Regions from separate parts of the Streptomyces sp. NPDC001393 genome, predicted to be linked through region 2. Evidence: riboswitches for the same ligand, from Rfam matches in the RefSeq annotation. Region 2 holds a riboswitch; each other region holds the start of a gene.
The links. Region 2 has a riboswitch for cyclic di-AMP ahead of ACWC2T_RS09490 (M23 family metallopeptidase). Riboswitches for the same ligand answer to the same signal wherever they lie in the genome.
Positions count from the first base shown of each region.

Region 1 (6,587 bases), on a different contig from region 2:
AGGAGATCGTCCTGGCCTCCGACGCAGAGGGCGCGGACGCCGCCCTGGACCGTCTGGCCAAGCTGGTCTCCGAGGGTCTCGAGGAACTGCCCGAGACGGTCTGAACACCGGCACAGCGATAACGCCGGAGCCGCGTCGCCTGTTTTCGGGCGGCGCGGCTCCACCCTTTCCGGGCTCATTGCGCGCACACCTGAATTCGGGCAGCGGAAATACACCGCAGCCGAATTACTCTTCTTTGTATACGGCGCCCGTGTTAATGCCGAAGACCCGACATGTTTACGGCGTGTTGCGAAGTCCTCACACGCTCGGCGCCTCCGGCAAAACGCAGCCGGTGCGCGGCCGTCACGCGCTCGGTGTGCAGCGCCGTGACCGCCCGCGCGCGCTCACCGTCGCCGCGCGCCACCGCGTCGACGATGGCGCCGTGCTCCGCCCAGTGGTCCACCGGGCTTACCGGCGCCTCCACCGCGTACATCCAGGCGATCTTGTGCCGCAGCTGGGTGAGCATCGCCGTCAGCGACGGGCTGCCGGAGGCCTGGGCGAGCGTCTCGTGGAACCAGCCGCCCAGCGAGCGCAGGTCGCCGCTGTTGCCCGTGCGGGCCCGCTCCTGGCCCAGCCTGACGAGGCCGCGCAGCACCTTCAGATGGGCCTCGGTGCGCCGCTGGGCGGCCCGGGCGGCCCCGAGCGGCTCCAGCAGCATGCGCATCTCCAGCAGGTCGGCGGCCTCCTGCTCGGTCGGCTCGGCCACGCACGCGCCCGCGTGCCGGCGGGTCACCACGAAGCCCTCGGCCTCCAGGGTGCGCAGGGCCTCGCGGACGGGGACGCGCGAGACGCCGTAGCGACGGGCCAGGACTTCCTCGGTCAGCCGGCCGCCGCGCTCGTAGACACCCGCGACGATGTCGTCCCGGATGGCCGTGCACACCGAGTGCGCCGGAATACGCATGACCGACCTCCGCCTTAATCCCCGTGAAACGTCGACGATGGACGCGTGTTCCGTGACTCTATTCCAATGAGCCGGAATTTCCGACGGCGGGCCGGATTCCATGGATATTTTTTGGTCAGCGGGCCGGGCGGGGCCCGCGAAAAACGGCGAAAGCCCCGGCTCGGTGAGCCGGGGCTTCGCGGGCCGTGCGATGCGGCGTCAGACGTTCACGCCGTGCTCGCGGAGGTAGGCGACGGGGTCGACGTCCGAGCCGTAGTCGGGGGTCGTGCGGGCCTCGAAGTGCAGGTGCGGGCCGGTGGTGTTGCCGGTCGCGCCGGACAGGCCGATCTGCTGGCCCGGGGTGACCTGCTGGCCCACCGAGACGCCGATGGACGACAGGTGGCCGTACTGGGTGTACATGCCGTCGGCCATGCGGATCACGATCTGGTTGCCGTACGCGCCGCCCCAGCCGGTGGAGACGACGGTGCCGGAGCCGACCGCGTGGACGGGGGTGCCGGTGGCCGCGTGGAAGTCGATGCCCGTGTGGTGGCCGGAGGACCACAGGGAGCTGCTGGCCTGGTAGCCGGTGGAGACGTAGGAGTCGGCTATCGGGGCGACGAAGGCGTTCAGGCGCTTGCGCTCGGCCTCCCGGGCGGCGCGGGCCCTGGCCTCGCGCTCGTCCTTCGCCTTCTTCGCCGCGGCCTCCTCGGCCGCCTTCTGCTCGGCTGCCTGCTTCTGCGCGGCGGCCTGCGCGGCGATGTGCTCGGCGACGTCGTCGCTCACGGTGAGGACCGGCGTGAGACCGGTCTGCTCCACGGTGTGCTCGGCGGCGAGCGCCGGGGAGGCGGCGAGGGTGCCGACGGCACCGGTGGTGGTGAGGGCCGCGATGCCCGCCGCCTGAGCGGTGGTGCGCTTGACCCGGCCGGGCTTGCGGTGCTTCCCGGTGGCGCACATGAACGCCATGAAGTGGCTGGTCCTTTCCTTCCCTCTCGCCTACCGGGTTAGCTGACGGGTTCGGAGCAGGAAGGTCTCCTACGGACCCCTCGCGGCATGCGCGGGCGCCCGATTCACCCCAGGGACTGCGTGGGTCCCCGGCTCCCCTGGCTCGCGCCGTACGGGGACTCGGCGATGGCTGTCCGGTGCCGCGGATGCAGCGCACTGCCCGACGAACAGCCCGGAAGACGCTACGGAAGCCCGCTTCGGAATCCCAAACCGATCCGGGCGTTTGTAGCGCATCCCACAGGTCAGACGGGCAACCTCCGCCTCAAACCGGGCATCTGGGGAAGGGAGTGGAACAGCGGGGGCCCTGACGGTGCTTAGTCCGTCAGGGCCCCACGCGCGCGTGCCGCTGTCCGGCTACTCGGCCGCCACCACGGTCACTTCACCGATGCCGAGCGCCTCCACGGGCGCCTTGATCTGGGCGGCGTCACCGACGAGGACGGTCACCAGGCGCTCCACCGGGAAGGCGTTCACGACGGCCGCCGTGGCCTCCACCGTGCCCGTCGCCGCGAGCTGCTGATAGAGCGTCGCCTGGAAGTCGTCGGGCAGGTGCTGCTCGACCTGGTCGGCCAGCGTGCTCGCGACGGCCGCCGCCGTCTCGTACTTCAGCGGCGCCACCCCGACGAGGTTCTGCACGGCCACGTCCCGCTCGGCGTCGGTCAGGCCGTCCGCCGCGAGGGTGCGCAGCACCTTCCACAGGTCCTCCAGGGCGGGCCCGGTGTTGGGCGTGTCCACGGAGCCGCTGATGGCGAGCATCGAGGCGCCCGTGCCGTCCGGCGCGGACCTGAGGACCTGGCCGAACGCGCGCACACCGTAGGTGTAGCCCTTCTCCTCGCGCAGGACGCGGTCCAGGCGGGAGGTGAGGGTGCCGCCGAGGCAGTAGGTGCCGAGCACCTGGGCGGGCCACACGCGGTCGTGCCGGTCGGGGCCGACGCGGCCGATGAGCAGCTGGGTCTGCACGGCGCCGGGCCGGTCCACGATGACCACGCGCCCGGTGTCGTCGGCGGTCACCGGCGGCACGGGCCGCGGCTCGCCCGGGGTGCCGGTCCAGGCGCCCAGGGTGCCGGCGAGCAGCGCGTCGAGGTCGACGCCGGTGAGGTCGCCGACCACGACCGCGGTGGCCGTGGCGGGGCGTACGTGCCGGCCGTAGAAGGCGCGTACGGCGGCGGCGTCGATCTTCTCGACCGTCTCCTCGGTGCCCTGGCGCGGGCGCGACATGCGCGAGACCGCCGGGAACAGCTCCTTGGAGAGCTCCTTGGCGGCCCGGCGGGAGGGGTTGGCCAGCTCGTGCGGGATCTCGTCCAGGCGGTTGCGGACGAGGCGCTCGACCTCGCTGTCGGCGAACGCGGGCGCGCGCAGCGCGTCGGCGAGCAGGCCGAGGCCCTTGGCCAGGCGGGAGGCCGGGACCTCAAGGCTGAGCCGGACGCCGGGGTGGTCGGCGTGCGCGTCCAGGGTGGCGCCCGCGCGCTCCAGCTCGGCGGCGAACTCCTCGGCGGAGTGCTTGTCGGTGCCCTCGGAGAAGGCCCGCGCCATGATCGTGGCGACGCCGTCCAGGCCGGCCGGCTCGGCGTCCAGGGGCGCGTCCAGCAGCACCTCGACGGCGACGACCTGCTGGCCGGGGCGGTGGCAGCGCAGCACGGTCAGGCCGTTGTCGAGCGTGCCGCGCTCGGGGGCGGGGAACGCCCACGGCCTGGCCTGGCCTGGCTGCGGCTGGGGGTGGAAGTCCATGGTGGCGAGCTCGGTCACTTGGCCGTCTCCTCGTTCTCGTTACCGGCCTCTACGGTCGCTTCCTGCTCCGGGTCCTCGCCGCGCCCCGCCTCCTCGGTGTGCTCGGCGGACTCGGCGGACAGCGGCTCGTAGACCAGGACCGCGCGGTTGTCGGGGCGCAGGCGGGCCTTGGCGACCTCCTGGACCTCCTCCGCGGTCACCGCCAGGACGCGTTTGACGGCGGTGAGGGCGAGCTGCGGGTCGCCGAACAGGACGGCGTACCGGCACAGTTCGTCGGCGCGGCCGGCGACCGTGCCGAGCCGGTCCAGCCACTCGCGCTCCAACTGGGCCTGGGCGCGCTCCATTTCCTCCGGCGTGGGGCCCTCCTCGGCGAACCGGGCCAGCTCCTCGTCGATGGCGGCCTCGATGACCGGCACCTCCACGTCGCCGGAGGTCTTCACGTCCAGCCAGCCCATGGAGGGCGCGCCGGCCAGGCGCAGCAGGCCGAAGCCGGCGGCGACGGCCGTACGGTCGCGGCGGACCAGCCGGTTGTAGAGGCGGGAGGACTCGCCGCCGCCGAGGACGGTCAGGGCGAGGTCGGCGGCGTCGCACGCGCGCGTGCCGTCGTGCGGGAGCCGGTAGGCGGCCATGAGGGCGCGCGCCGGGACCTCCTCGACGACGACCTCGCGCTTCTGCTCGCCGATGATCTCCGGCAGGGAGCCGTCGCGGGGGGCGGGCTTGCCGTCGTGGGACGGGATCGAGCCGAAGTACTTCTCGATCCAGGCGAGGGTCTGCCGGGGGTCGATGTCGCCGACCACGGAGAGCACCGCGTTGTTCGGCGCGTAGTAGGTGCGGAAGAACTGGCGGGCGTCCTCCAGGGTGGCCGCGTCCAGGTCCGCCATCGAGCCGATCGGCGTGTGGTGGTAGGGGTGCCCCTCCGGGTACGACAGGCTGGTCAGCTTCTCGAAGGCGGTGCCGTAGGGCACGTTGTCGTAGCGCTGGCGGCGCTCGTTCTTCACGACGTCCCGCTGGTTCTCCATGGACTCGTCGTCCAGGGCGGCCAGCAGCGAGCCCATGCGGTCGGCCTCCAGCCAGAGGGCGAGCTCCAGCTGGTGGGCGGGCATGGTCTCGAAGTAGTTGGTGCGTTCGAAGCTGGTGGTGCCGTTGAGCGAGCCGCCGGCGCCCTGCACCAGCTCGAAGTGACCGTTGCCCTTGACCTGCGCCGAGCCCTGGAACATCAGGTGCTCGAAAAGGTGAGCCAGGCCGGTACGTCCCTTGACTTCGTGGCGGGAGCCGACGTCGTACCAGAGGCAGACCGCCGCCACGGGGGTCAGGTGGTCCTCGGAGAGCACCACGCGCAGACCGTTGGCCAGGCGGTGCTCGGTCGCTGTCAGGCCCCCGGAGCCTGCCTCGGCTGTGGTCGTGTGACCCATGGGCATGTGCGTCCCTTCGCGAGCGGAGGCGGTTGTGGAAACCGCGGTTTTCCTGCCGTTCCAGCCACTGTATGCAAAGCGTGCGGGGCGTCGGCGAAGTTCCCGCGGGACGTACGCCCACAGCGGATCCCGTAGCCTGCGTCGGACCCGCCCGGGGACGCCCGGGAAGGCCGCCGGGACCGGGTCGCGGCACGGCTTGTCAGTGCCTCGGTCCACAATGGTCCGCGTCAGATCCGTCCATCCGTTGAGCAAGGAGCCGGCAGCGATGGCCCGCCGCAGCACGAAGACCCCGCCGCCCGACGATTCGTACGAGGAGAAGATCCTCGACATCGACGTCGTGGACGAGATGCGTGGCTCCTACCTCGAGTACGCGTACTCGGTCATCTACTCACGCGCCCTGCCGGACGCCCGTGACGGCCTCAAGCCGGTGCACCGCAGGATCGTGTACCAGATGAACGAGATGGGCCTGCGCCCCGACCGCGGCTACGTGAAGTGCGCGCGTGTCGTCGGCGAGGTCATGGGCAAGCTGCACCCGCACGGCGACGCGTCGATCTACGACGCCCTGGTGCGCATGGCCCAGCCGTTCTCCATGCGCGTGCCGCTGGTCGACGGCCACGGCAACTTCGGCTCGCTGGGCAACGACGACCCGCCGGCCGCCATGCGGTACACCGAGTGCCGGCAGGCCCAGGCGACGAGCCTGATGACCGAGTCGATCGACGAGGACACGGTCGACTTCGCGCCGAACTACGACGGTCAGGAGCGGGAGCCGGTGGCGCTGCCCGCCGCCTTCCCGAACCTGCTGGTCAACGGCTCCTCGGGCATCGCGGTGGGCATGGCGACGAACATGCCGCCGCACAACCTGCGCGAGGTCATCGCGGCCGCCCGCCACCTGATCAGGCACCCGAACGCGGACCTGGACGCGCTGATGAAGCACGTCCCGGGCCCGGACCTGCCCACCGGCGGCCGGATCGTCGGCCTCGACGGCATCCGGGACGCGTACGCGACGGGCCGCGGCACCTTCAAGATGCGCGCGACGGTCTCGATCGAGACGGTGACCGCCCGCCGCAAGGGCCTGGTCGTCACGGAACTGCCCTTCACGGTCGGCCCCGAGAAGGTCATCGCGAAGATCAAGGATCTGGTCAACGCGAAAAAGGTCCAGGGCATCGCCGACGTCAAGGACCTCACCGACCGCGAGCACGGCCTGCGCCTGGTCATCGAGGTCAAAAACGGCTTCGTGCCGGAGGCGATCCTGGAGCAGCTGTACAAGCTGACCCCGATGGAGGAGTCCTTCGGCATCAACAACGTCGCGCTGGTGGACGGCCAGCCGCTCACGCTGGGCCTGAAGGAGCTGCTGGAGGTCTATCTCGACCACCGCTTCGACGTGGTCCGGCGCCGCAGCGAGTTCCGCCGCGGCAAGAAGCGCGACCGGCTGCACCTGGTCGAGGGTCTGCTGACCGCGCTGGTGGACATCGACGAGGTCATCCGGCTGATCCGGTCCAGCGAGAACTCCGCGCAGGCCAAGGAGCGCC
Region 1 covers NZ_JBSFIH010000036.1:19,766-26,352, forward strand. Annotated here, with positions in the region: gene ACWC2T_RS30730 (HPr family phosphocarrier protein) at 1-104, shown strand, start outside; gene ACWC2T_RS30735 (GntR family transcriptional regulator) at 254-940, opposite strand; gene ACWC2T_RS30740 (M23 family metallopeptidase) at 1,139-1,882, opposite strand; cyclic di-AMP (ydaO/yuaA leader) riboswitch at 1,895-2,057, opposite strand; gene ACWC2T_RS30745 (M16 family metallopeptidase) at 2,276-3,664, opposite strand; gene ACWC2T_RS30750 (M16 family metallopeptidase) at 3,661-5,064, opposite strand; gene ACWC2T_RS30755 (DNA gyrase/topoisomerase IV subunit A) at 5,324-6,587, shown strand, end outside.
Region 1: it holds a riboswitch for cyclic di-AMP, as region 2 does, so the genes downstream of both, ACWC2T_RS30740 (M23 family metallopeptidase) here and ACWC2T_RS09490 (M23 family metallopeptidase) in region 2, are expected to answer to the same signal.

Region 2 (6,587 bases):
GTAGTCGCGGGCGTCCTCCGGCAGGCCGAGCGCGGCGTTCGCCTCGTAGGTGTCGAGGCCCTGGTCCTGGAGGGCGTAGGCGTCGAGCTTGTTGTAGAGGCCGATGCCCCGGCCCTCCTGGCGGAGGTAGAGCAGGACGCCACCGCGGTCGGCGATGCGTTCGACGGCCTCGCGCAGCTGGGGTCCGCAGTCGCAGCGGGCCGAACCGAAGACATCGCCGGTCAGGCACTCGGAGTGCAGGCGCACCAGCGGGACGGTGCCGGGGGCGGGGTCGCCGAGGACGACGGCGACGTGTTCCTGGCCGTCGGCCAGACTGTGGAACGTGACGAGTTCGGCGTCGACGCTGTAGCCGTCGTCGAAGCGCAGCGGTACCCGGACGCGGGCGCGCGGCGTGGCGGCGGGGGTGTCGGGCATGCGGGTCCCTCCGGGTGCGGGCATGTGCTTCAGATTTGAAGCAGCGGTACGCAGGGGACCCTACCTCATGCTTCAAAGTTAAAGCAACGGAATTCGGGGCATCGTCCGCATCCGCCGCGATCACGAACAGGAGGAACGGCGCCGCCAGGGCAGGTCCTCCGTTCCGGGCTCGGCGCCCTCGCCCTGCAGCCCGCGCGCGATCCCCGTGCAGATCTCCTCCAGCTGCCCCACCTGCTCCGGCGTGAGCCGGTCGAACAGGGTGGCGCGCACGGTCTCGACATGCCCGGGCGCCGTACGCTCCAGTACGGCCATCCCCTCGTCCGTCAGCACGGCGATGCTGCTGCGCTTGTCCCAGCGGCAGTCCTCCCGGCGCACCAGCCCGTCCCGCTCCAGCCGGGTCACCGCGTACGTCAGCCTGCTGCGCGTGATCTTCAGCTTCTCGGCGAGATCGGTCATCCGCAGCCGCCGGTCGGCCGCCTCGGACAGGTTGGCCAGCACGGAGTAGAACAGGTGCGGCATGCCGGCGTCCTGCTGGAGCTGTCGGTCGATCGCGTCCTCCAGGAGGTGCGTCGCGGCCATGTACGCGCGCCAGGCGCGCTGCTCCTCGGGGCTGAGCCAGCGGGTCGTCATGCCGCCAGTGTAAGTTTGTTTCAAACTTGAACCAAGACTCGCCTCCAGGGAGACCGCGCCGATGTCGTACCCGTACGTGCTGCTGTCCGCCGCCGTCTCTCTCGACGGCTACCTGGACGACACCGGCCCCGACCGGCTCCTGCTGTCCAGCCCGGCCGACTTCGACCGGGTCGACGCGGTACGGGCCTCGGTCGACGCCATCCTGATCGGCGCCGGCACGATCCGCGCCGACAACCCGCGGCTGCTGGTCAACTCCGTCGAGCGCCGCGCGGCGCGGGTGCGGGAGGGCCGGCCGGAGTACCCGCTGAAGGTCACCGTCACCGCCACCGGCGACCTCGACCCCGACGCCAACTTCTGGCGCACCGGCGGCGCGAAGCTCGTCTACACGACCGACGCGGGCGCCGAGCGCGCGCTCCGGCGCGTCGGTGACGCCGCCGACGTCGTCCCGCTCGGCCCCGGCCTCGACTGGCGGGCCCTGCTGGCCCACCTGCACGACGTGCGCGGCATCGGGCGGCTGATGGTCGAGGGCGGCGGCACGGTCCACACCCAGCTGCTGCAGCTGGGCCTCGCCGACGAGCTCCAGCTGGTCCTCGCGCCGCTGTTCGTCGGCGACCCGGCCGCGCCCCGACTGTTCGGTCCCGGCGGCTATCAGGCCGGCCGGCTGCGCCTGACCGAGACCCGACGTATCGAGGACGTGGTCCTCATGCGCTACGAGCCCACGGCCCCGGGCGCGGGCGCGGTCGCCACCGCCGCCGACCGGCACTGGCTGCGCACCGCCTGCGAGCTCGCCGCCCAGTGCCCGCCGTCCCGGACGGCGTTCAGCGTCGGCGCGGTGGTGGTCGCGGCCGACGGCACGGAGCTGGCCCGTGGCCACTCCCGGGAGGGCGGGGATCCCGTGGTCCACGCGGAGGAGGCCGCGCTGGCGAAGATCGACCCGGCCGAGCCCCGGCTGGGCGGCGCCACCGTCTACAGCAGCCTGGAGCCGTGTTCCCGGCGGGCCTCGCGGCCCGCGCCCTGTGCCGAGCTGATTCTCCGGGCGGGGGTGCGCAGGGTGGTCACGGCGTGGCAGGAGCCGGACACGTTCGTGGCGGCGGCCGACGGGACGGGCGTCCTGGTCAAGGGCGGTGCCGAGGTGGTCGTACTGCCTGAGCTGGCGGGACTCGCCAAGGCACCGAACGCCCACTTGCTGGGATGACGCGGAAAACGGGGGCAGGGAAAACACTCAGGGCCGGAAACCATCTCTGGCTTCCGGCCCTGAGTCTTCAGTAGCGGGGACAGGATTTGAACCTGCGACCTCTGGGTTATGAGCCCAGCGAGCTACCGAGCTGCTCCACCCCGCGTCGTTGTGACTCCAGAGTACCCCATGCTCAGGGCGGCATGCACACCGCTTTCCCGGCACGGGTGATCGACTTCACGGACGGTGACCGGACGACCGCCCTCCGCATAACATCTGAGACACCATCAAAAACTCCGACGCTCATGAACCGTGGCCAACTCGCCCGATTTGCAGCGCTCCTGGCCGATTGGTCCGCGGTCGAAAAGGTTAATGATCAAGCCGAACGGCTTGGAAAGTGACTCTCAGGTCTATTAACGTTCGATAACGCAGCGCGGTCGTCCCAGCCGTCACAAGAGGCGGCTCCGTGCGCACGCGCCGAATCCCGCGAGGGAACCGGGGAACCACCACCTTGGGGTGAATCGCACGAATGCCACAGTTGGTATACGCGCGTAGGAGACCTTCCTGCTCCGAACCCGTCAGCTAACCCGGTAGGCGGAGGAAGGAAAGGAGTACGCCCGAGTGGCGTCCAACCGGCCCGCCCCAGAAGCCCCGTTCGTGCCCTCGCAAGCCCAGCCGGAGACCTTCGGCTACGGCGCCTACCGCGCCGAGGAGGGGCCCTGGGAGGAGTGGAACCCCACCGAGGACTCCGTCGCCGCGGTCCGTGGCCGGCACCGCGTCGCCAAGCAGCGCGGCGGCTTCGCGCGCAGCTCCACCGTCCTCGGCGTCGGCGTGATGGCCGCGGTCGGCGCGGGCGGCATGGCCAGCGCCAACACCGGCAAGCCGCCGGTCTCCATATCCCTGCCGGACCTGGACTCCGTCGAGCACGTCTTCGGCGGCGGCTCCTCCGACGCGTCCCAGGCCACCGCCACCGGCCTCAGCAAGGTCGGCGTGAGCACCGACAGCGCCGAGGGCAGCAACGCCGGCGAGGCCCTGCGCAACCGGATCATGGCCCAGGCCGAGCAGCAGAAGGGCCAGGCGAGCAGCAAGGTCACCGCCGCCGCGATCGCCGCGGCCGACCAGCAGACCGCCGACGCGGCCGCCAAGGCGGAGAAGGAGGCCGCCGCCAAGGCCGCCGCCGCCAAGCAGCAGGCGGAGGCCGACGCCCAGCAGGCCGCCGAGGCGAAGCGGCTGGCCGAGCTGGCCAAGGAGTACACGCTGCCGGTCGTCTCGTACACGATCACCGGCACCTTCGGGCAGCCCGGCGCCATGTGGTCCTCCGGCTACCACACCGGCCTCGACTTCGCCGCCCCCACCGGCACCCTCATCAAGGCCGTCCACAGCGGCACGGTCACCCAGGCCGGCTGGGCCGGCGCCTACGGCTACCGCACCGTCATCACCCTCGACGACGGCACCGAGCTGTGGTTCTGCCACCAGTCCTCGATCAACGTCTCCGTCGGCCAGAAGGTCTCCACCGGCCAGGTCATCGGCCGGGTCGGCGCCACCGGCAACGTCACCGGCCCGCACCTGCACCTGGAGGTCCACCCGAACGGCCAGGCCACCGCCATCGACCCGGCGCCGTGGCTGCGCGACAAGGGCCTCAACCCCTGAGCCCCACTGCTCCATCCGCGGGATCCCGCCGCCGACGGTGGAATGCGATCATCCACCGTCGGCGTTGACTTGGAGCATGACTTCTCTGCGCACACTCGGTTCCTCCGACCTCGAGGTCTTCCCGCTCTGCCTCGGCGGCAACGTCTTCGGCTGGACCGCCGACGAGGAGACCTCCTTCGCCGTCCTCGACGCCTACACGGCGGCCGGCGGCAACTTCATCGACACCGCCGACTCCTACTCGGCGTGGATCGAGGGCCACAAGGGCGGCGAGTCCGAGACGATCATCGGCAAGTGGGTCAAGGCCCGCGGCAACCGCGACAACGTCGTCATCGCCACCAAGGTCAGCCAGCACCCCGAGTTCCAGGGCCTGTCCGCCGCCAACATCAAGGCCGCCGCCGACGCCTCCCTGCGCCGCCTGGACACCGACCACATCGACCTCTACTACACCCACTTCGACAAGCCCGAGATCCCGGTCGAGGAGATCATCGGCGCGCTGGACGAGCTGGTGAAGGCGGGCAAGGTCCGCCAGATCGGCGCCTCCAACATCAGCCCCGAGCGCCTGCAGGCCTCCCTGGACTTCTCCGACCGCGAGGGCCTGGCCCGCTATGTCGCCCTCCAGCCCCACTACAACCTCGTCTCCCGCGACACCTACGAGGGCCCGCTGCAGGACCTGGCCGCCAAGGAGGGGCTGTCCGCGGTGTCCTACTTCTCGCTGGCCTCGGGCTTCCTGACCGGCAAGTACCGCCCCGGCACCAAGGTCGACAGCGCCCGCGCGAGCCGGGCCCAGCAGTACGCGGAGTCCTTGCGCGGCCAGAAGGTGCTGGCGGCCCTGGACGAGATCGCCGCCGCCCATGACGCCCCCGTCGCCCGGGTCGCCCTCGCCTGGCTCCTGGCCCAGCCGACGATCACGGCCCCGATCGCCTCGGCCCGCACGGTGGACCAGCTCCCGGCCCTCCTGGACGCGGTGGGCCTGAAACTGACGGGGGAGGAAGTGCAGAAGCTGACGGACGCCTCCGCCTAGGTCACCCTCTCCCTCCGCCTGGGTCACCCTCTCGCGGATTCCGGCGGTGCCGGGCCCTCCGCAATCCGGCCGGCTAGGACCGGTACGGGTTGTACGCGGAGTACGGCGCCGCCGGATACCCGTACGCCGGCCCGGACGCCGCAGGCATCTGCACCGCCGGATACCCGGGACCCGGCCCCGGCCCCGGCGCCGCGGGCATCGCCGCCCAGCGGGCCGGGACCGGAAGCGACGCCCTCGCCGCGTACTCCAGGGCCGGCCGCGCCAGCTCCCGTCGCTTCCACAGCTCGTCCAGCAGCTCCCGCTCCCGTACGACGAAGTCGGCCCCGGCCTTCCCCTTGCGCCCCCGGTGCCGCAGAAAGGCGAGCGAGGTGGCGTAGGCCTCGTACTGCGCCACCGCCCGCGCTGCCGGCCGGCCGCCGTGGTGCCGGGCGTAGTCACGGGCCGTCCGCCGCGCCCGCATCGACCCGAGCGCGAACGGCTCGGCCGGCCCCAGCCACCCGGCCAGCACGTACGCCGGCAGCTCCTCCCGTACGGTCCGCAGTTCCCGCTGCCGCGTGAAGATCGCGAGCCAGGTCAGCAGCCCGAACACGGGCACCATGAAGCCGCCGTAGACGGCGAAGAACCCGAACTCGCCGAAGGTGGAGGAGCCGTTCCAGAAGGCGTGCATGCTCATCGCGAGCAGCAGACCGCAGACCGGCAGCAGCGCGCGCCGGGCGCGCTGCCGCTCGGCGGAGAGCGCGGCGATGCCGAAGCCGAGGCCGGTGAGAGTGGTGAACAGAGGGTGCGCGAACGGCGACATCACGATGCGCACGAAGAAGGTGGCGGCGGTGACGGAGGCGATGCCGCGGCCGCCGCTCATCTGGTCGGCGCCGAAGGCCGTACCCAGGTAGAGGATGTTCTCGGTGAACGCGAACCCGGTGGCGGTGATGCCCGCTATCACCACTCCGTCGACGATCCCCGTGAAGTCACGTCTGCGGAAGAGGAAGACGAGCAGGACGGCGGCGGCCTTGGCGGACTCCTCCACGATGGGCGCTATCACGGTGGCGCCGAGGGTGTCGGCGCCGGCCGGATCGGCGGTGGCGGTGGCTATCCACTTGGTGGCGAAGCTGTTGGCGACGATGGCGATCAGCGCCGCCGCGCACGCTCCCCAGGCGAAGGCGAAGACCAGGTTCCGCCAGGGGCCGGGCTCCACCCGGTCCAGCCACCGGAAGGCCGCTATCAGCCACGGCACGGGCAGCACGGCGAGAGCGAGCCCGACGAGGAACCCCTCGGTGCCGGTCTGCCTGCGCACCAGCGCGAGGATGACGAGCCCGGACAGCGCGAGCAGGGTGATCAGCGCTCCGTACCGCACCCACCTGCGCTGCCACCAGTGCGGATGGCGCAGCGGAAGGGGCCCGTGGGCGCCCGGGGGATACGTCGGAAACGGAGGACTGGTGGCCACGGCATCGACCCTAACGGTGGCGGGACGAGGGGCTGGAGCGGTTTATCGGTCCTGAAGCGGTTCGGGTGCTCGACCCGCTCGGTCTGCCCGGTCCTGGTGCGGTACGCGCCGGAAGAGCAGATCGTTCACCACATGTCCCTTGTCCAGTCCCTGGCCCTCGAAACGGGTCAGCGGCCGGAACTCGGGGCGCGTCGCGAAACCGCCGTCCGCCTGCGTGTTCTCGAAGTCGGGGTGCGCGGTGAGCACCTCGAGCATCT
Region 2 covers NZ_JBSFIH010000005.1:247,465-254,051, forward strand. Annotated here, with positions in the region: gene ACWC2T_RS09470 (GTP cyclohydrolase II) at 1-414, opposite strand, end outside; gene ACWC2T_RS09475 (MarR family winged helix-turn-helix transcriptional regulator) at 535-1,044, opposite strand; gene ACWC2T_RS09480 (dihydrofolate reductase family protein) at 1,106-2,239, shown strand; tRNA gene ACWC2T_RS09485 (tRNA-Met) at 2,311-2,384, opposite strand; cyclic di-AMP (ydaO/yuaA leader) riboswitch at 2,684-2,830, shown strand; gene ACWC2T_RS09490 (M23 family metallopeptidase) at 2,840-3,868, shown strand; gene ACWC2T_RS09495 (aldo/keto reductase) at 3,945-4,889, shown strand; gene ACWC2T_RS09500 (PrsW family intramembrane metalloprotease) at 4,963-6,330, opposite strand; gene trmB (tRNA (guanosine(46)-N7)-methyltransferase TrmB) at 6,373-6,587, opposite strand, start outside.

Region 3 (6,587 bases), on a different contig from region 2:
GGCCGCCCCGTTCCGGAGGGGGAACAGCGCGCCGGCCACCGTTACATCGTGGAGAACATCGACCTTCCCGCCCTCCTCGCCTACCGCCGCAGCGGCTATACGACGCCGCACGCGCCGGCCACGGCGAGCGGGACGGAGCTGGCCTGGCTCGCGGGTGACGACCCGCTGCCGTTCCTCACGATGCTCGCCCGCTTCGTGCGCCCGGGCGCGAAGCACCTCTATCAGCTGTGGCGGACCAACCGCCGCGGCAGCAGCACCTCCACGAAGTAGGCAGAGCCACGCACAGAGTGGCGCGCACCATGTCCTGGGGAGGGACTTCGTGACTCGACCGGTTGCAGTCATCGGGGCCGGGCCGTTCGGCCTGTCCACCGCCGCCCATCTGCGGGCGCGCGGCATCCCCGTCCGCGTCTTCGGCGACCCCATGGTCAGCTGGCGCGACCACATGCCCGAGGGCATGCTCCTGAAGTCCACGCCCGCCGCCTCGAACCTCGACTGCCCGCAGCCCGGCCACACCCTCGCCGACTACTGCGACGCGGCCGGGATCCGCCGCCTGGTGGCCGACGAGGACATCATCCCGGTGGAGACGTTCACCGCCTACGGCGAGTGGTTCCGGCAGAAGCTGGTCCCCGACCTGGAGCAGGTGCGGGTCGTCTCCGTGGACCGCGACAAGAGCGGCGGCTTCGAGCTGAAGCTGGACTCGGGGGAGATGTTCACCGCACGCGCGGTCGTCGTCGCCACCGGCCTGTCGGGCCTCGCGCACCTGCCGGCGGAGCTCGCGGGAGCCGCGGCCGACGGACCGGCGCCCACCGGCCCGGTCTCGCACAGCTCCCAGCACCACGACCTGAGCCGATTCGCCGGCAAGGAGCTCATCGTGGTCGGCGCCGGCCAGTCCGCTCTGGAGACGGCGACACTCGCCGCCGAGGCGGGGGCACGCGTGCGTGTCGTCGCACGCGGCCGCGGCCGGGTCGCCTTCGGCGCGCCGCCCTGGGAGCAGCCGAAGCTGCGCCCGGAGTCCCCGTTCGGCCGCGCCTGGTCGCTGTGGGCGTTCAGCTACTACCCGCACCCCTACCGCTATCTGCCCGAGGCCACCCGCCACTTCCTGGTCCGCCGGGTCCTCGGACCGCTCGGCGCCTGGTGGCTGCGCGAGCGCTTCGCGAGCGCCGTGCAGGTGCAGGACGTCGAGCGGGTGGTGAGCGCCGAGGCACCGGACGGCACCCCCGTCCTCACCGTCCGCACCCACGGCGGGCACACCGAGCGGCTCACCGCAGACCACGTCATCGCCGCCACCGGCTACCGCGTCGACATCGCGGCGATGGATTTCCTCGGCCACGAACTGCGCACCCGGCTCGCGGTGAGCCGGGGCACGCCCAGGCTCGGCCCCGGCTTCGTCTCGTCCGTCCCCGGCCTGTACTTCACCGGCCTGCCCGCGGCGTCGTCGTACGGCCCGGTGATGCGTTTCGTCTGCGGCACGGAGTTCGCCTCACCGCGCCTGACCAAACACCTGGCGGCCGCTCACGGCTGACGGGTCAACGAGGTGCGCGCTGGCGCCACTTGAGGCTGATCAGCACGTAAGTGCGCAGGACCACAAGATGAGTCGGCGGGGCCCGGTATCCGTATTCTCTGATCATGGCAGCCTCCCCCGCATACGCACTGATCGCCACCGACCTGGACGGGACGCTGCTGCGCGGCGACGACACCGTCTCCGACCGGTCGCTCGCCGCGCTCGCGCGGGTGGCGCGGGCCGGCGCCCGGCACCTGGTGGTGACGGGCCGCCCGGCCCCGCGGGTACGGCAGCTCCTTGCGCACCTCGGGTGCACGGGGCTCGCGGTGTGCGGGCAGGGCGCGCAGGTCTACGACGCCGGGACCGGCCGTCTGCTGTGGTCGGTCCGGCTGGACCGGGAGCTGGCCGAGACCGCGCTCGGCAAGATCGAGGCCGAGGTGGGGCAGGTGTACGCGGCCGTCGACCAGGACGGCGTGGAGGGGCTCACGCTCATCGAGCCCGGGTACCGGATGCCGCACCCGACCCTGCCCGCGGTCCGGGTCGGCCGGCGCGAGGACCTGTGGTGCGCGCCGATCAGCAAGGTGCTGCTGCGCCATGCCGCCCTGTCCGACGACGAGTTGGCGGCCATCGCGAGCGCGGTGGTGGGCTCCCTGGCCACGGTCACCATGTCGGGGCCGGGGACCGTGGAGCTCCAGCCGTCGGGGGTGACCAAGGCGACCGGTCTCGCGCTGGCCGCCGAGCGGCTCGGGATCGAGGCGGAGGAGGCACTGGCGTTCGGCGACATGCCCAACGACATCCCGATGTTCGACTGGGCCGGACGCGGCGTCGCCATGGCCGACGCGCACCCCGAACTCAAGGCGGTGGCCGATGAGATCACCCTGTCGAACGAGGACGACGGCATCGCCGTCGTCCTCGAAAGACTGTTCCCGACCGACTGACCGGCATCTCAGTAGGCGCCCGCCCCCGGAAGGCGCGACGACCGCCCGGGGTGCCCTCCGTCAGGTGCGGGCACACGCCGGGCGGCCGATGCCGTGCCGGTCGGCGGGACTGTCAGTACGCGCTGAACACGTTGTCGATCGACCCGTACCGCGCGGCGGCGTAGTTGCAGGCCGCGGTGATGTTGGCGACCGGGTCGTACGGGTTGAAGGCGGTTCCGGCCACGTGGTACGCGTTGAAGGTCGGGTCGATCACCTGGAGCAGGCCCTTGGACGGGGTGCCTATGGCGGCGTTGGAGTCCCAGAGGTTGATGGCGTACGGGTTGCCGGAGGACTCCCGCATAACGTTGCGGTAAATGCCGTTGTAGGAGCCCGGGATGCCCTTCTGGGCCATGATCGCGAGGGACTGGCGGATCCAGCCGTCGAGGTTGTTCGGGTACCCGGCCAGGGTGGTGGAGACCGTCTTGGTGGGCGTGACGGTGGCCGCTGAGGCGCTGGTGGCGCCGATGAGGGGCAGGGCGAGGACGGCGGCACCGGTGCCGGCGACGGCGAGGATGCGGGCGAGGCGGTTGGTGCGAGGGCGGCGGTGGTGCTGAGCGGCAGCAGACATGGGGAAGTCCTCTCCGTCGCCTGCGAGGTGAGCTGTCGGGTTCGGGCGGGGAGGTGCCCGGCCGTGGCTTCGCGAGAAGGCACGGCTTCACCCCGAGCCGTCCCGGTGCGGCGTGTGCCGACCGGTCCGGCGGACTTACCTGGGTCCCCCGCTCCTGCCGTACGAATGAGTTCGTCGATGGGTCACGCGGGCGGCGGCAGGATTCGGCGTCCGCCCGATGGCCCGGAACGTATGCGAGAGCACATGTCGGGAACAAGTACTGGATTCACACAAGGCACGATTTGACCACGGTCTGTGCCGTATGTGGTACTTGATCCTTTGCGTTTGCCAACCTTCAACTCGCGGATGGAGCAAGGGGAGGAGGCGGCCTGGCGGGCCCTCGGTGCCGGAGGTGGGGCGTGACCCAACTCACGAAATAACAAAGTATTTCAAATCGGGCATGAGGGATTCGGGCGGCTCGGGTGGGTGATGGAACCTGTGGCGGAAGCCGCGGTGGAACCAAAGTGCGTGTATTCCTGTTAAGTCAATAAATGTCCGTTCTTATCACTTGATCAAAAACATACCGGTCGTGATCCGATACCGCCCGGGCTGGACCGGTGGGCGCTATCGGTGATCGAAACAGGACCGGATACGCTGACTTGAGTGATGGCAGCGACCTATCGACAAACCGTGTAATCGCCAGCAGACACCAGCAGACAGGAGACCCCTCGTGACCGTCGTCGGGCCGTTCGGGCTGAGCGTGCGGGACCAGGCTCTGGAAGCCGATGTCCAGGCCGGATTGGCGGCTGTCGAGGAAGGCTTGCTCGAGGCCACCAAGAGCGAGGTCCCGTTCATCACGGAGGCCGCGCAGCACCTCGTACGAGCCGGCGGGAAGCGGTTCCGGCCGCTGCTCGTGATGCTCGCGGCCCAGTTCGGCGACCCCTACGCGCCGGGCATCGTGCCCTCCGCCGTGGTCGTGGAGCTGACCCACCTCGCCACGCTGTACCACGACGACGTCATGGACGAGGCAGCCGTGCGGCGCGGCGTGGACAGCGCCAACACCCGCTGGGGGAACTCCGTCGCGGTCCTCACCGGCGACTTCCTCTTCGCCCGCGCCTCCCAGATCCTCGCCGACCTCGGCCCCGAGGCGGTCCGGGTGCAGGCCCTCGCCTTCGAACGACTGGTCACCGGCCAGATCCTGGAGACCGCCGGCCCCTCCGACGGCCGTGACCCGGTCGAGCACTACCTGGACGTGCTCGGCGGCAAGACGGGCTCGCTGGTGGCGGTGTCGTGCCGGTTCGGCGCGATGATGTCCGGTGCCGACGAGACCGTCGTTGACGTGCTCACCCAGTACGGAGAGCGGCTCGGAGTCGCCTTCCAGCTCGCCGACGACGTCCTGGACATCGCCTCCGACTCGCACGAGTCCGGCAAGACCCCGGGCACCGACCTGCGCGAGGGCATCCCGACCCTGCCCGTGCTCCGGCTGCGCGAGCGCGCCGCCCGCCTCGGTCTGGCCGAGGACATCGCGCTGTGCGAGCTGCTCGACTCCGACCTCGGCGACGACGCCCGGCACGCCGAGGCGCTGGCCGCGCTGCGCGCCCACCCCGCGCTGGAGCAGGCCCGCCGGGACACCGTCCGATACGCGGAGGAGGCTCGCGCCGCGCTGGCGCCGCTGCGGGAGTGCGACGCCAAGGCCGCGCTGATGGAGCTGTGCGACGCGGTGGTGCACCGCGCCGGCTGACCCCGGCCACCTCCACCCCTCGCACCCCCCTGCCACACCGTGCCACGCCCCGGCCGTACGACCTGGCACAGGGCCGACACGTCTCCGGCCGTCCGGCGCGCCGCGATTCTCGCCGTGCGCGACCGGGCCGTCGCCTGGCCGTCCGCCGCGCCAAGCCTCCGCTCACACGGCGGTCGGCCCGGGCCCGTACACCCCGTACGACCAGGGCAATCCCTGCATGCGTACGGCCCGTGTCGTCCGCACGCCCCGTGCGTCCGCGCGGCCTCGGCGACCCCGTACGGCCCCTCCGTTCCGCTGGGACCCCTACGGGTCGGCGGAGTCCCGGCCCCTACGTGTCATACCGCAGGCGTACGCGGAGTTGGCTCCGTGGTCTGACGCTTCCTCATGGCTGATTTGATGAGATGGAGACCAGGGAAATCACCACTCCTCACCGATTCGGGTGAGAATGGCGGCTCTGGTGGACCAGCGTGAGAACAGCCGCCGCCGACGACGGAGGTAAGGCACACATGGCACCGTACGAATCCGACGACGCAGTGGACGCCGGGCGGGACGAGGAGCGGCGCGCGGGACGCCGCAGGGCGGCCCGCTACGCGGTCCCGGTCGCCGTGGTGGGGGTCGCGGCGGCCACGATCGGTCTGGTCCCGGCGCTCGCCGCCTCCGGTGACCCCGACCTGCCCAGGATCACGGCACAGCAGCTCATCGAGAAGATCGCCAAGTCGGACGTGCAGCAGCTGTCCGGCACCGTCCGCATCGACACCGACCTCGGCCTGCCCAACCTCGGCGGCCTGGAGAACAGCCTCGCCTCCGGCGCCGTCAAGGGCTCCGGCGACGGCTCCTCCGCCGACCCGCGGTCCCAGCTCACCTCGCTGGTCTCCGGCACGCACACGCTGCGCGTCGCCGCCGACGGCCCCGAGAAGCAGAAACTGTCTCTCCTGGAGAGCGGCTCCGAGTACAGCCTCATCCACAACGGCACGAACGTGTGGGGCTACGACAGCAAGACCAACGAGGTCTACCACGGCATCTCGGCCGACTCCGGCAAGGAGCACAAGGCCGAGCCGCCGGCCACGCCGAAGGACTTCGCCGACCAGGCGCTGAAGTCGGTGGACGGCACCACGTCCGTCACTGTCGACGGCACCGAGCGCGTCGCCGGCCGGGACGCCTACAAGCTGCTGATCAAGCCCCGGCAGTCCGGCACCACGGTCGGCGCCATCAGCATCGCCGTCGACGCGAAGACGGGCATGCCGCTGAAGTTCACGCTGACGCCGAAGAGCGGCGGCGCCGCCGTGCTCGACGTGGGCTTCACCCAGGTCTCCTTCGCCGAGCCGGCTGCCTCCACCTTCGCCTTCACCCCGCCCAAGGGCGCGAAGGTGACGGAGGAGAAGAAGGACGCCGCGGCCAGGAAGCACGCGCCGGGGTCCGGCGAGGACTTCGCCAGGGGCATGAACGGCGCAAACGTGCTCGGCAAGGGCTGGACGTCCATCGCCACCTTCGACACCGGCACCAAGGGCGGCCTGCCGACCGGCTCCCGGGGCGGTGACCTCGGCGGCTTCCTCGGCTCGCTCGGCGACAAGGTCTCCGGCAAGTTCGGCAAGGGCACGGTGTTCTCCACCCGCCTGGTCAACGCGCTGATCACCGACGACGGCAAGGTGTACGCCGGCGCGGTGACGAAGGACGCCCTGGTGAAGGCGGCGAACACGGGAAAGTGACCCCGTCCGGGCACTACGGGCCGTGATCGTACGTTCACCCTTCACGGAGGTACGGATCGAGGGGGGCCGATGGACGGACCGTCCGCCACGGAGCGGGAGGCGGGGGACGCAGGGG
Region 3 covers NZ_JBSFIH010000014.1:154,906-161,492, forward strand. Annotated here, with positions in the region: gene ACWC2T_RS18235 (carboxylate--amine ligase) at 1-270, shown strand, start outside; gene ACWC2T_RS18240 (FAD-dependent oxidoreductase) at 320-1,522, shown strand; gene ACWC2T_RS18245 (HAD family hydrolase) at 1,627-2,439, shown strand; gene ACWC2T_RS18250 (transglycosylase SLT domain-containing protein) at 2,552-3,046, opposite strand; cyclic di-AMP (ydaO/yuaA leader) riboswitch at 3,051-3,233, opposite strand; gene ACWC2T_RS18255 (polyprenyl synthetase family protein) at 3,756-4,766, shown strand; gene ACWC2T_RS18260 (LolA family protein) at 5,273-6,472, shown strand; gene ACWC2T_RS18265 (ATP-binding cassette domain-containing protein) at 6,542-6,587, shown strand, end outside.
Region 3: it holds a riboswitch for cyclic di-AMP, as region 2 does, so the genes downstream of both, ACWC2T_RS18250 (transglycosylase SLT domain-containing protein) here and ACWC2T_RS09490 (M23 family metallopeptidase) in region 2, are expected to answer to the same signal.